DNA from 4 places in the Paenibacillus sp. 8b26 genome. Region 1 is predicted to be linked to each of the others. Evidence: riboswitches for the same ligand, from Rfam matches in the RefSeq annotation. Region 1 holds a riboswitch; each other region holds the start of a gene.
What was found. A riboswitch is a leader RNA that binds a small molecule or an ion and turns the genes downstream of it on or off. The one in region 1 is predicted to bind thiamine pyrophosphate.

Region 1 (3,261 bases):
TTTCAGATATCGAGCAAGCCGTTCGGGATGCGATGTGGAAGCCGGAATATGCGAAGGTAAAAGCAGTGGAAAACGTAATACACCACCCGCATTAATAGGGCTTTCAGGAGGAAAAATCCATGAGTGTCGGACATATCTTTTACATTTTGGTGCCTATTTTCTTCGTTATTATTTTAGGGTGGTTGGCAGGCCATTACAAAAGCTTCGATGCCTCTTCCTCGAAAGCCCTAAATTCACTGGTTACCAAATTTGCGCTGCCCGCGCATTTATTTATCGGCATTACGACCACCAGCAGGAAATCCCTTATCGAGCAATGGCCTTTCTTGCTGGCTCTGTTCATTGGTATTGTCGGCTTTTATGTCGTCCTCCTGCTGGTGGGTCGGTTTGCGGTGAAGCAATCGGTAAAGGATGCATCCATGTTTGCTTTGAACTCGGCCCAGCCGACATTTGCCTTTATGGGCATTCCGGTACTAGGTGCCATCTACGGTTCCTCTGCTGTAGCCATTCCGATTGCACTTACGGGGATCGTAGTCAATGCCGTTCTTGATCCAGCGGCTACCATTATAGCTACCGTCGCCAGCCGGAACTCAGGCAAAGAGCGGAATGGTCATCTCGGGAAGCTTGTTTGGGACTCCATTCTCCACGGCTTAAGAGAACCGCTGGCGCTGGTGCCGCTTATTGGTGTTATTTTGACCTTGTTCGGCTTCCACTCCCCGGATTTGCTGAACAAATCGTTCAATCAAATTGGCGATATTACGTCCGGGGCCGCTTTATTCGCGGTCGGTGTGACCATTGGCGTGCGCAACATCAGTTTCAGCATAATCGCCATTGCCATCGCGCTGTTAAAAACGATTGTACAGCCTCTATTGATGCTGCTGATTGCCTACCTGTGCGGCCTTTCGTCTGCCGATACGGTGAAGGCGGTATTACTCGTTTCCTTCCCAGGCTCAGCTGTCGCTGCCATGATTGCTACACGTTTTGAAAGTCTGGAATCGGAAACGGCCTCTGCTTTTGTCATTAGTGCGGTCATTTCTCTTGCTACACTGCCTGTGCTGATTTCCCTGCTGGTGTGAATCATTTCCTATTAGACATTGGAGCTTGCCGCAAATTCCTTCGTGTAGATAGAACTGACCATTAACACTAGAGTGGCTCCAGGTCAAGCACAAACTGCCGCAGAGCGAATGGATGACGGTTTGACATAACGTATGAACGAATGTACAGTAATAGTCAAAAGAATAGGAAGTCCACTAGGGGAGCCGCTTATGGCTGAGACAAGAACGTATCTTGGACCCTTTGAACCTGATCTAGTTCGTACTAGCGTAGGAAAGTGGAGCCTTCGTATATAAGGTCCCTCGTGCTTTTTTGCGCATTGGACCTATGATGAAGCCGCTCCAGTTTTCGGGGCGGCTTTTTAGCGCTGTTCCGGAATTGCATTCTTGCGGGACTTCCTGCTCTTCATTTTGTTGGAGGTGGGGAAATGAGCTTTACACAAGAGCTCCGTCGGCAGGCGGATGGCATTTTTCAAGCGATTTTTGAGCATCCCTTTGTGAGAGGTATTGCTGAAGGGAGTTTGACAAGAGAACAGCTGATTCACTATGTAAAACAGGACTTTGAATATCTGAACGCCTACATGCGGATATACGGCATTGCGATCTCCAAATGCACGAGCCGGGAGGACATAGCTGCATTTAACGAACAAATCTCTTTTATCCTCCACAGTGAGATTCATCCGCATCAAAATTTCTGCGCTGTCGCAGGTGTGACCTATGAAGAGTTGCAGGGATATCCGCTTGCTCCGTCCGCTCACCATTATATCCGCCACATGCTGACGGTCGCGCATGAGGGCAGTCTTGGCGAGATCATGGCCGTGCTGCTGCCGTGTCCGTGGACATATCTTGAGATTGGCCGCAGGCTGCTGGATGAGGTAAGGCCGGACGAGTCCCACCCGTTCTATGAATGGATCAACTTCTACCAGTCTGAAAATCTAACAACCAAGTTTCGAGAACGTGTGGATGCTTGGGCGGAAGGCGCAACGGCTGCCGAGCGGGAACGGATAATTGAGCATTTTATGCTGAGCTGCCAGCTGGAATATATGTTCTGGGATATGGCTTATAAGCAGGAAGAATGGCCGGTCCAGATGCAGGCTGCGGTCGGGTCAACGATATGAGTACATGGGAAAAGGATTGTTCGGAGCTTCTGACAAAGGTACACAGCAGCAACCCCCTCGTTCACAATATGACCAATGTGGTGGTCACCAACTTTACAGCTAACGGCCTATATGCGCTGGGCGCTTCGCCGGTGATGGCTTATGCACCCGAGGAAGTTGCGGATATGGCAAAAATAGCAGGTGCCGTCGTTTTAAACATCGGTACGCTGAACCGCGAACTGGTCGATGCCATGATCACTGCCGGACAATCGGCGAATGAACATGGCGTTCCGGTTCTGCTAGATCCGGTCGGTGCGGGAGCAACTCACTTTAGAACTGAGTCGGCATTGCGAATCCTGAGTGAAGTCAAAATCTCACTGGTACGGGGCAATGCGGCCGAAGTCGCACATCTTATCGGGGAAGCCCATGAAATTAAAGGCGTAGATGCTGGTGACAGCCCGAGCAGCAATCATGTCGATCTGGCAATTCGAGCTGCGCGGGCACTCAGTACCATCGTTGTCATCACTGGAAAAGAGGACGTCATCACCGATGGATCTAGTGCACGAATGATTTGCGGCGGAGACGCGCTGCTTACGAAGGTAACCGGAGCAGGCTGCCTGCTGACCTCTGTGTTGGGCGCTTTTGCCGCCGTTGAATCTAATCTGCTGCTCGCAGGGACAGCAGGCTTGGCATTTTACAGTGCAGCGGCTTCCCGGGCCGCCGCACGCACAGCAGACCTGGGACCCGGCAGCTTCCAAATTGCCTTTCTCGACGAGCTAGCTCAACTGCATACGGGCTCGCTGATGGGGCATGTATCAGTTCGTGAAAGCGGAACAACGACAGCAGGTGGTACGCGATGACAGACGTTCTTGTACCCAGAGCACTGACGATTGCCGGTTCGGACAGCGGTGGCGGGGCCGGGATTCAGGCCGATCTCAAAACCTTCCAGGAGCTTGGCGTATACGGCATGTCGGCGATTACGGCCGTTACCGTACAGAACACCTTGGGGGTTCACGGCGTATATCCGCTGCCACAAGAGGCGGCAGCCGAGCAGATTGAAGCGGTAGGATCAGACCTTGGCGTGGATGCCCTGAAGACTGGCATGCTGTTTGATG
Region 2 (3,261 bases), 2.3 Mb from region 1:
ATTCAAACGGTGGGCATAATGCGCCAGATCATACATCGGAATCCAGCTTTCTTCGCGGTTGGCCCCATAACCGTGGCTGAAAATAATCGTTTTCTTCGATTGATCTGCCGGGATATACCAGCCCTGCACCATCCGGCTACCGTCCTTGGCGGGGAAGCTGACTTCCTCGTAGGGCATGCCTTTGGCCTGCATCGGGTTCGAGTATAGTGGCGCGACGGTTGGATTCGTCAGTACCCATGCGATATAGGCGTGCAGGGCAATAAAGCAAAACAACAGAAAAAATACGACCGACAGCAGCAAGGCAATGACAACATGCTTGAACCGCAGCAGCCGGGGATTGATCAGTGGGGTGGACGGCTCCTGGACAGCATGCTGTAGCTGAGAGCTGCGCTGGGATGTCGAAATCATGTAAGAGCCTCCTTTATATAAAAATGAACTTCGTTTCATAGAATTCTAGGTACAATTCCACTTGAAAATGATAGTTTATGTCCGTATGGATACCTATTATCGTATGATGCGTATTATCCAAAGTCAACGTCTGAACCGGAAAAGTAAAAATGATGCAAAGAATTGTCGATGTTTGTTCTCGTTCTGTAATATGGCTGTCACAAAAACATTGGTTTACAGTAGCCGCGACTATTCTATATAATTTATGTAACCATGTTTCATGGTGTGAAACGAATATGGAGCAAAGAGGAGCGGTTCACAATGGAAGACCGTAAATTAACCGTTCGCGCCGTGGAGCGTGCGCTTGATATATTGATGTGTTTTACCGGAGATTCCGATCTGGGCCTGACAGAGATTGCTTCCAAAATTGGTTTACATAAAAGTACCGTCCATCGCCTGCTGACCACGTTGGAGGATCGGGGTTTTGTCGTTCGGAATGCGGCAACGGAAAAATATCGGCTCGGCATCCGGATATGGGAGCTGTCCACCCATCTGTCGCAAAGCGACGAGCCGGCGATACTGTTACAGCCAGCGATGGAAGGATTGCGTGACCGTCTGGGCGAAACGGTCAGCTTATACCTGCGCGATGGTGGCATGCGTATCCGCATTCAGGCCGTGCAGAGCAATCAGGCGATCCGTCGCGTTGCGCCAGTGGGTGCGCGCATGCCGCTGGCTGTAGGAGCCTCCAGCAAGGTATTGGCGGCCTTTATGCCGCCGCAGGAGCTGGAAGCACTTCTAACCGGGGATGAATGGCCGCCCTCGGTAGACCCGGAGGTCTATAAGGCTCAATTGCAGGATATTCGTGAGAAGGGCTACGCGACCAGCTATGAGGAGCGGGAGCCGGGTGCTGCTGCTGTGGCTACGCCTATCGTGAATCGGAAGGGACAGGTCGCTGCGGCCTTGTCTGTATCCGGCCCGGTCAGCCGATTAGCGCCCGAGACGCTGCATGATTTTGCACCGATTTTGATCGAGGCGGCAAAGGAAATGGGGCTTATGCTTCCGTAGCAAGGATTGAGAGGAACGGGGCAATCTAAGTGAATGATGCAGGAGATCTTGGGAAAAGGGACCAGAGAAGGGTTGCCAAAGCCGTAAATTTGAAGTAATCTGATGGGGATGGCGGTTGTCAATTATAGCCGCCTCATGCGAATAGAATTATCACAGTTACTGGGGGAGCCTGTAATACCGGGCTGAGATGGAATTGCATTAGATTCCGGACCCTTTGCACCTGATCTGGATCATACCAGCGTAGGGAAGTAATCGGCCATTGAAATGTATACGTAGCCGCTGTCTATGGCAATGCATCGGAGTATGATTCCGCGTGCGTAGCCGTCTGCATAGCTGTTTCGTTAGATTAGCCGGTTCCCTGGGGAACCGGCTTTTTTGCATAGATAGCCAGCCTGGGGATGGTTCCGGATCGGTGTGTCATTTCATCGAAACGGGAGGAATGGACAATGAAACCGACAGAAACAGAAGGAACAGCAGGGAACGCAGTGGATGAACAGACAGGAGGAGTGAAGCCCTTTCCGGGGAGCCGCAAGGTATATATTCAAGGCTCGCGGCCGGACATTGCCGTACCAGAGCGTGAAATCGCCCTGCATCCCACACATACGCCGCAGGGCACGGAGCATCATGAGCCGTTGCGTGTGTATGATACGAGCGGTCCCATGACCGATGAAGCCTATCAGGTTGATATCCGTAAGGGCTTGCCTCCATTACGGCGAGCCTGGGCACTGGAACGGGGTGATGTGGAGGTTTACGAGGGGCGCGCCGTCAAGCCGGAGGATAACGGGTTGAAGCCCGGCTCCAAACGGGAGACGGCTGAATTTCCCGGCGTCACCAGCCTTCCGCTCCGTGCGCGGCAAGGGCGTAGTGTAACGCAAATGCATTATGCGCGGCAAGGGATCATTACGCCCGAAATGGAATTTGCGGCCATCCGCGAAGGGGTGGAGCCTGAGTTTGTGCGGCAGGAGTTGGCGGCAGGACGAGCTATTTTGCCTTCAAATATCAATCACCCGGAAAGTGAGCCGATGGTGATTGGTCGTCATTTTCACGTGAAGATTAATGCGAACATTGGTAATTCTGCGGTTACGTCCTCCATCGAGGAGGAAGTGGAGAAAATGACCTGGGCTGTACGCTGGGGCTCGGATACGGTCATGGACCTGTCCACAGGCCGTAACATCCATACGACGCGTGAATGGATCATCCGTAACTCCCCTGTGCCGATTGGGACTGTACCGCTGTATCAGGCGCTTGAAAAGGTGAACGGCGAAGCAGAGGCGCTAACATGGGAGATGTATCGTGATACGCTGATTGAGCAGGCGGAGCAGGGCGTGGACTATTTCACCATTCATGCGGGCGTGCTGCTGCGGTATATTCCGATGACGGCAAGCAGAATGACGGGAATTGTGTCCCGTGGAGGGTCGATCATGGCGGCTTGGTGTCTTGCGCACCATCGGGAGAACTTTTTGTACACGCATTTTGAAGAAATATGCGAAATTATGAAAGCCTACGATGTGGCCTTTTCCCTCGGAGACGGTCTGCGTCCAGGCAGTATCTATGATGCGAATGATGAAGCACAGTTTGCTGAGCTGGATACGTTGGGCGAGTTAACGCAAATTGCCTGGAAGCATGATGTTCAGGTTATGATTGAAGGGCCGGGACATGTCCCGATGCACAAAATTAAGGAGAATGTGGACCTACAAATGGAGATTTGCAAGGAAGCTCCCTTTTATACACTGGGACCGCTCACGACGGATATTGCACCTGGCTATGATCATATTACCTCGGCGATCGGGGCAGCGATGATTGGTTGGT
Region 3 (3,261 bases), 1.3 Mb from region 1:
TTTTTACTTTCAAATCCAGCTCTTTCAGCAGTTGATCCACATGAATGATCCGATTAGAAAAGGTCATGTTCTGACCGTTAATCGTCAGCTTCATTTGCTCGCCTCCTTTATACGTTCAGGAGAAAAGCTGCTTATTCCAAGCTCAGCCACACCAGCCCCTTTTAACAGCGCTGCAATCGCACGCCCGGTAGCTTCGCTCAGCAGCACACCATTCCGGTAGTGTCCGACCGCAGTATATACTCCGTCCACGCCGGGAACAGATCCAATACAAGGACGCCCCGCCGCTGCCTGCGGACGCAAGCCCGCCCAAGTGCGTATAAAAGAAGCTTCACGGACGCGAGGCAGCCAGGCAGAAGCACGGGCCAGCAGCCCCTCCAGGCTTCCAATGGTGACTTCTTTGTCATACAGATGTGGCAGACTCGTCGCCCCAATCCAAAGCTCGTTATTCCGCTTGGGCACCAGGTAAATATCATCGGCGTAAATGGTATATTCCAATGGATGATCCTTCAAGGAGACTGCAACAGCCTCACCCTTGACCGGATTAAGCGGATATTCAAAACCAACCTGCTCCAGCAGTCTCATACTATCCAAGCCTCCAGCAATAATGACCTGTTCGCAGGAAAAAAAACCACTGTCTGTTTGTACGCCACAAACTCGCCCATTCTGTACTACGAGTTGCTCCGCCTGTGTACCAGAGCATATTGTTGCTCCCAGTACGACAGCTGCCCCCGTATAAGCACGACAAAGCTGGGCAGGAGAAATTTGCGTCTCCTTTGATCGGTATATAGCTCCGATCACTTGACCATCCAAACCTGGAATTCGGCGGGCCAATTCTCTGGAATCCCACCACACAGGATGATCAATCTCTTGCGCAATAGCCGCATTCCAGCGTTTTTGCCCCTCTGCTTCCGAACGGAAGGGAGTCACAAATCCTTCTGTCCGGAATTCCACCGCAACACCGGACAAACGCTCCAGGTCATGAACCAGCTCGGGAAATGCATCCCGGCTTGTGCGAGCGAACTGTGCCAACTCCGGGTCGGTGAATTCTTCACTCTCTGCTGCCAGCATCCCGACCGCAGCCCCTGAGGCTCCCTCGCCCGGAATGAATCGTTCCACCAATATCGTACTGCGACCCTCCTTGGCCATATGATAAGCAATGGAGCTACCGATGACACCTCCACCAATCACCAAGCATTCAGCGTGTCCAATAGCTTGTGCCTCTGTTTTTATCTCTGGCATATGTTCCATCTCTCCTCTCCACTATCGATTCTGCTTGCAGCGATCTCCTACTTTCGTTTCGCCACTACAGGCTGTGCACTACCCGATCCGCCATTCGCTTGTACGCCATCGCAGCCGCAACGGGGGACTCAGCCTCCCAGATGCCGGACATCACCGCAATTCCGCTTGCACCCGCAGTATACAGCTCGTGAATATGGCGTGGTTGTATGCCGCCTAGAGCAATTACAGGGATGCTCAGCAGCCTGCATATGCGCTCAATCTGTACTATACCTCGCGGAGTGACCCCCGGCTTGCAGTGAGTCTCATACACATGACCATAGAGTACATAATCCGCTCCTGCCCGTTCGGCAGCCTGTGCCTCTTCCAAAGAATGCACCGACACCCCGTAGCGCGTGCCCTCTGGAAGTATACTTTTGACATCCCCAACAGGTAATCCGTTAGCTGGTAGCTGGATAGCTCCAACGGAGGTAAGCAAGGCAACATCCACTCGGTCATTTACTGCAATTTGCTGTAAAGGAACTCCCAGATTTGCCATACTGCGGGTCAATGCAAGGAGTTCAGATGCGCCCTTCTGCTTCAACCGCACGTGTACATAATGAACATACGGATGAATAGCAGCAGCCACTTGGGCAGTATGTGCATGTGCATCGGAATCGCCTTCCATCGTAATTACGTGCAATTCGATCTCATTCTCACCTCACAATAGACTAAATGGTTGTAAGCTGACCCTGTATCTTTACAGTCTCATATCGTGCTATACGGTATGGACTAGCCACGTTTACCAGCAAAAAAATGAAGGGGTACGATATATGAATACGAACATATGAACACGAACGAAAACGCAAAAAAACCACTTCCCAAAGGAAGTGGTTTAACGTACGTCCAATAACCGAACGGACCATCATATCCGTATACGTATATCGTCCCACGAACAAACAAAGTAATGATTTTCGTTACCTCGTTTGTACGGCGCTCACTTCCCTACGCTGGCATAACCCAGATCAGGTGCAAAGGGTCCGAAATCCGTTTATTCCGTCTCAGCCGCATGGGCGGCTCCCCTAGTGTAACTATTTTATTGTATCAGCTAAAGATAGCTTAGCATATTTTCCTAATCCTGCAAACCCCGCTTCTTGTGAAGCTTGGTACAGAACTCGATATTTAGTTGACTTTACTTGACCATTCTTCCACATTCCACGTTTTGGTTACCCAATCCTCGTAAAAGTCCGGTTCGTGAGATACGAGCAATACCGTTCCTTTGTATTCCTTCAAGGCACGTTTCAGCTCATCCTTCGCTTTGATGTCCAAGTGATTAGTAGGCTCATCGAAAAGCACCCAGTTGCTTTCCCGCATTAGCAGTTTGCATAGGCGGACTTTGGCCTGCTCACCACCACTGAGCGCGGATAGCGGACGGGTGATATGCTCATTTTTCAAACCGCAACGCGCCAAATGCGCCCGTACCTCATGCTGGTTCAAGTGCGGGAATTCATTCCACACATCCTCAATCGGTGTAACTTTCTCTGCGCGTACTTCTTGCTCAAAATAAGCTGACTGCAAGAAATCCCCTTGATAGGTCTTGCCGCTGATCGGCGGAATTTTTCCCAGAATAGTTTTGAGCAATGTCGATTTACCGACACCATTGTAGCCCACAATCGCAATTTTATCGCCACGTTCAATCGTCATGGACATTTTAGGCAACAGGGCATGGGTGTAGCCAATTTCAAAATCAATACCCTCAAATACCGTTTTCCCGCTCGCACGTGCTTCCTTAAATTGGAATGTTGGCTTAGCCGCTTCTTCCGGTTTATCGATGCGCTCGATTCGATCAAGCTGCTTCTCACGACTCTTCGCCCGACCCGACGTAGAGGCGCGAGCCTTATTGCGTTGAATGAAATCTTCCTGTTTCTTAATAAAATCCTGCTGCTTCTCATAAGCTTCAATATGCTGGCTTTTGTTCAGGTCCGCCATTTCAAGAAACTTTTCATAGTTGGCTGAATAACGGGTCATTTTGGCAAATTCAAGATG
Region 4 (3,261 bases), 1.9 Mb from region 1:
CTAATCAAGCCATATTCGTTCGTTTCCTTGTCCGCATAGTAATCGTAGTTCATCAAGGCCGCATGAATATCCGTTGTTTCCATGATCCGCAAATTCACTGTAGCGCTATCCTTGGATTCGCTGGCAGCCCAAGACGGAGCGGCTGAAAGCACCAGCATACTACAGGCTACGACGGCTGCTGTAAACCCTTTAAACCATTTTTTATGAAATAACAAAATATATCCCTCCTCATTAAGGTGTAGGCCTCATACACATACTTTTGCACATATATGTAAGTTTAGAACCCACCATTCCTATTTTAATCCAACGCGGGACAAAAGAGTAGTCATTTACCCTATTTATTTATGAAAAAATAATTAATTTTCCGAGAACTTAAAAACCAGCAAACCTCCCAAAAAACTCGGAGAATTGCTGGTTTTCTCATACTCTATCCGTTTCTATTTTTCCCACACCTGACGTCCGGTTTGCTTGCCCACATACTCAATTCGAGTAGGATTTACATCCAGAATGACATAATCAGGGTCATCCGGGCCGGAAAACCATTCCTTCAACGAATCATTCCACACTTGTTTGCGCAGTCCCTCGTCAGCCGTTACACGGACAGTCGCCTCAACCTCTACGACTTCCTTTGTACCGCCAACCTCATAGCCCAGCAGCAGATAAGCGTTTGGGTTGTCCTTGAGCTCCTCCACCTTATGTGTTTTGCGATCTGTCGCCAGATGGATGTTAAACCCTTCGTTAAAAAGAGCCATATAGCGTACCTTCGGCTTGCCGCCTTCTACTGTACCCAACGAGCAAAATTTGTTGTTATCCAAAGCCTTTACAATGGCTTGTTCCAGTTGGCTGCGATCCAATGTTTCCGTTTTACCCACGGTACAACAACTCCTTTTCGCAAATTAGAATTCCTGTGAATTGGTTTCCGACAAGATCATGGTCATTTTCAGAACAAAGCTCACAGTAAAAGTGTACCCTGTCGTTTGGCAAATGAACCGCCACTTCTTCCTATATGCTGGACAGACCCGCCTTCTAGGCATATAATCGTCGTAGTAAACCCGAATGAATAACCCATTCGACTATACAATGCCAGGGGTGCTGGAATCGGCCGGCTGAGAGTGTGTCCCAAGACACTGACCCTTACAACCTGATCTGGGTAATGCCAGCGTAGGAATGCTTAAGCAAGATGCGCCTTTTCTTTGACCAGGCCCATCCCTTACTTTGGTATATACATGCGCAAGCGTCCCGGAACATCGGGGCGCTTTTTTTGTTGAAGATGATGTTGTTGGAACAGATAGCGTCCGGCAGAAGTTATTTTTGTGAAATGGGAAACATAAGCTGTCTGATCCGACGGATTACGGGTAATAAAGGAGAGAACACAACGATGAAGCGCATGAAAATGTTAAGCCTTGGGCTGATCAGCCTGTGGTTAATGGCCCTGACCCTGACCGCCTGCGGCGGAAGCTCCCTCTCTGCCCCACAAGGCGAGACTCCTGCCGCCAACACCCAAACATCCTCCCCGACAAAGGGACTCAAGGACGTTAAAGTCGTGCTCGACTGGACGCCAAATACGAATCATACGGGCCTCTATGTCGCCAAGGACAAAGGATTTTACGAAAAAGCAGGCTTGAATGTCCAAATCGTTCAACCCGGCTCAGGCGGAGCCGATCAAATGGTTGCTTCCAATGCTGTACCTTTTGGTATCAGCTATCAGGAGGGCGTCACACAAGCTCGTACGCAAGGGGTACCGCTCGTATCCATCGCTGCGGTCATTCAGCATAATACATCAGGCTTCGCAGCCCCGGTTGACCGCGGGATTAAGAGTCCTAAGGATTTTGAAGGTAAAACCTACGGCGGCTGGGGTTCGCCCGTAGAAGAAGCGGTCATGAAATCCATTATGGATGCAGACAAAGGCGACGTAAGCAAGGTGAAGATCATCAACATGGGCAATGCCGATTATTTTACAGCCGTGAAGCGGGATATCGACTTTGCCTGGATTTTCTACGCATGGACCGGGATTGAAGCCCAACTACGGGGTGAGCCACTGGATATGCTGTATGTAAAAGATTATTCCAAAAGTCTGGATTACTATACACCTGTCATCGTGAGCAACGAACAGACGATTAAAAATGATCCTGAGCTGGTCAAGTCCTTCATGGACGCAACCGCTCAAGGCTATGAATATACCATCGCTCACCCGGAAGAAGCCGCAGATATCTTGATTAAAGCGGTTCCGGAGCTGGATAAAAAGCTGGTGCTCGCCAGCCAAAAATGGCTAAGCCCACGTTATCAGGACGATGCCACCCAATGGGGCGTACAAAAAGCGGAGATATGGAAAAACTACTCCGACTGGATGTACGAGCGCAAGCTGCTCAGCAAACCCTTGGAAGTCGATAAAGCCTTCACCAACGACTTCCTGCCCAAGCGTTAATCATTTTGTCAAAACGCTAAATTACCAAATAAATAAAGTCGAACTAGGGACGTGCACCAAGCGCCACTACGCGGACGGATGGTGCTTCCCATCGTTGTTGTACCCAGACTTCTTTTATAAATATCCAGAGGTGAAATCCGGGCAAGGTGATGCTTCCGAAGCGAGCTTTCCTATGGAAAGCTTTTAAAGCGAACGCTAACGCTTCTACAGCACCATTCCGCCCACTTCGTTCTCGTTCCACTTGGTTTGTTTTTTAGTTTCGTCTTATTCTAAGCGCTAAGTAGGTGCGCTTGTGTGTAAAAAATGCCACACAAACCACTTTAAAAATAAGGTGCTTTTAAGGCGGTTGCAGCGTAGCGTTACATTTGAATCTGAAGAAGCGAAGCGCTCGCCTTTGCCGTGGGATTCTTACCTTTTAAATTATTCAAAGAATCCCACGGCAACAGCGATCGTAAGATCAAATGAAACGCGGAGCGGTCTCACCCGCCTTAAACCAATTTATTTTCCTAAAACTTAAACAATAAAGGACAGGTGAATTCACATGGCTAACACACTGCTCAGTATTCAAGTGATTCCTAAAACCCCCAATAACGAGGACTCTTATGCATATGTAGATAAAGCGATTGAAGTTATTCAGCGCTCCGGTGTCAAACATCAGGTGAACCCATTGGACACGACCATGGAAGGTGAGCTGGATGAGCTGCTGAAAGTGGTTAAGGACATGCACGAGGCACTGACAGAAGCGGGCAGTCCAAGTGTCATTTCACAGATCAAAATCGCACATAACCCGCAGGGTATCAGCATGGATAAGCTGACCGAGAAATATCGCCCATGAA

Region 2: linked by a shared signal. The riboswitch ahead of thiC (phosphomethylpyrimidine synthase ThiC) and the one ahead of tenA (thiaminase II) in region 1 are both predicted to bind thiamine pyrophosphate.
Region 3: linked by a shared signal. The riboswitch ahead of ACQ4MX_RS27620 (thiamine phosphate synthase) and the one ahead of tenA (thiaminase II) in region 1 are both predicted to bind thiamine pyrophosphate.
Region 4: linked by a shared signal. The riboswitch ahead of ACQ4MX_RS12560 (ABC transporter substrate-binding protein) and the one ahead of tenA (thiaminase II) in region 1 are both predicted to bind thiamine pyrophosphate.

What each region holds. Positions count from the first base shown of each region.
Region 1 is NZ_CP192445.1:4,625,946-4,629,206, reverse strand. It holds gene ACQ4MX_RS21610 (NAD-dependent malic enzyme) at 1-95, shown strand, start outside; gene ACQ4MX_RS21605 (AEC family transporter) at 120-1,073, shown strand; TPP riboswitch at 1,240-1,343, shown strand; gene tenA (thiaminase II) at 1,478-2,167, shown strand; gene thiM (hydroxyethylthiazole kinase) at 2,164-3,006, shown strand; gene thiD (bifunctional hydroxymethylpyrimidine kinase/phosphomethylpyrimidine kinase) at 3,003-3,261, shown strand, end outside.
Region 2 is NZ_CP192445.1:2,323,455-2,326,715, reverse strand. It holds gene ACQ4MX_RS10505 (alpha/beta hydrolase) at 1-408, opposite strand, end outside; gene ACQ4MX_RS10500 (IclR family transcriptional regulator) at 709-1,452, shown strand; TPP riboswitch at 1,604-1,716, shown strand; gene thiC (phosphomethylpyrimidine synthase ThiC) at 1,899-3,261, shown strand, end outside.
Region 3 is NZ_CP192445.1:5,950,142-5,953,402, reverse strand. It holds gene thiS (sulfur carrier protein ThiS) at 1-94, opposite strand, end outside; gene thiO (glycine oxidase ThiO) at 91-1,239, opposite strand; gene ACQ4MX_RS27620 (thiamine phosphate synthase) at 1,304-1,918, opposite strand; TPP riboswitch at 2,201-2,309, opposite strand; gene abc-f (ribosomal protection-like ABC-F family protein) at 2,398-3,261, opposite strand, start outside.
Region 4 is NZ_CP192445.1:2,732,654-2,735,914, forward strand. It holds gene ACQ4MX_RS12550 (bifunctional 2',3'-cyclic-nucleotide 2'-phosphodiesterase/3'-nucleotidase) at 1-215, opposite strand, end outside; gene ACQ4MX_RS12555 (pyridoxamine 5'-phosphate oxidase family protein) at 438-872, opposite strand; TPP riboswitch at 1,076-1,185, shown strand; gene ACQ4MX_RS12560 (ABC transporter substrate-binding protein) at 1,379-2,425, shown strand; gene ACQ4MX_RS12565 (MTH1187 family thiamine-binding protein) at 2,967-3,260, shown strand; gene ACQ4MX_RS12570 (ABC transporter permease) at 3,257-3,261, shown strand, end outside.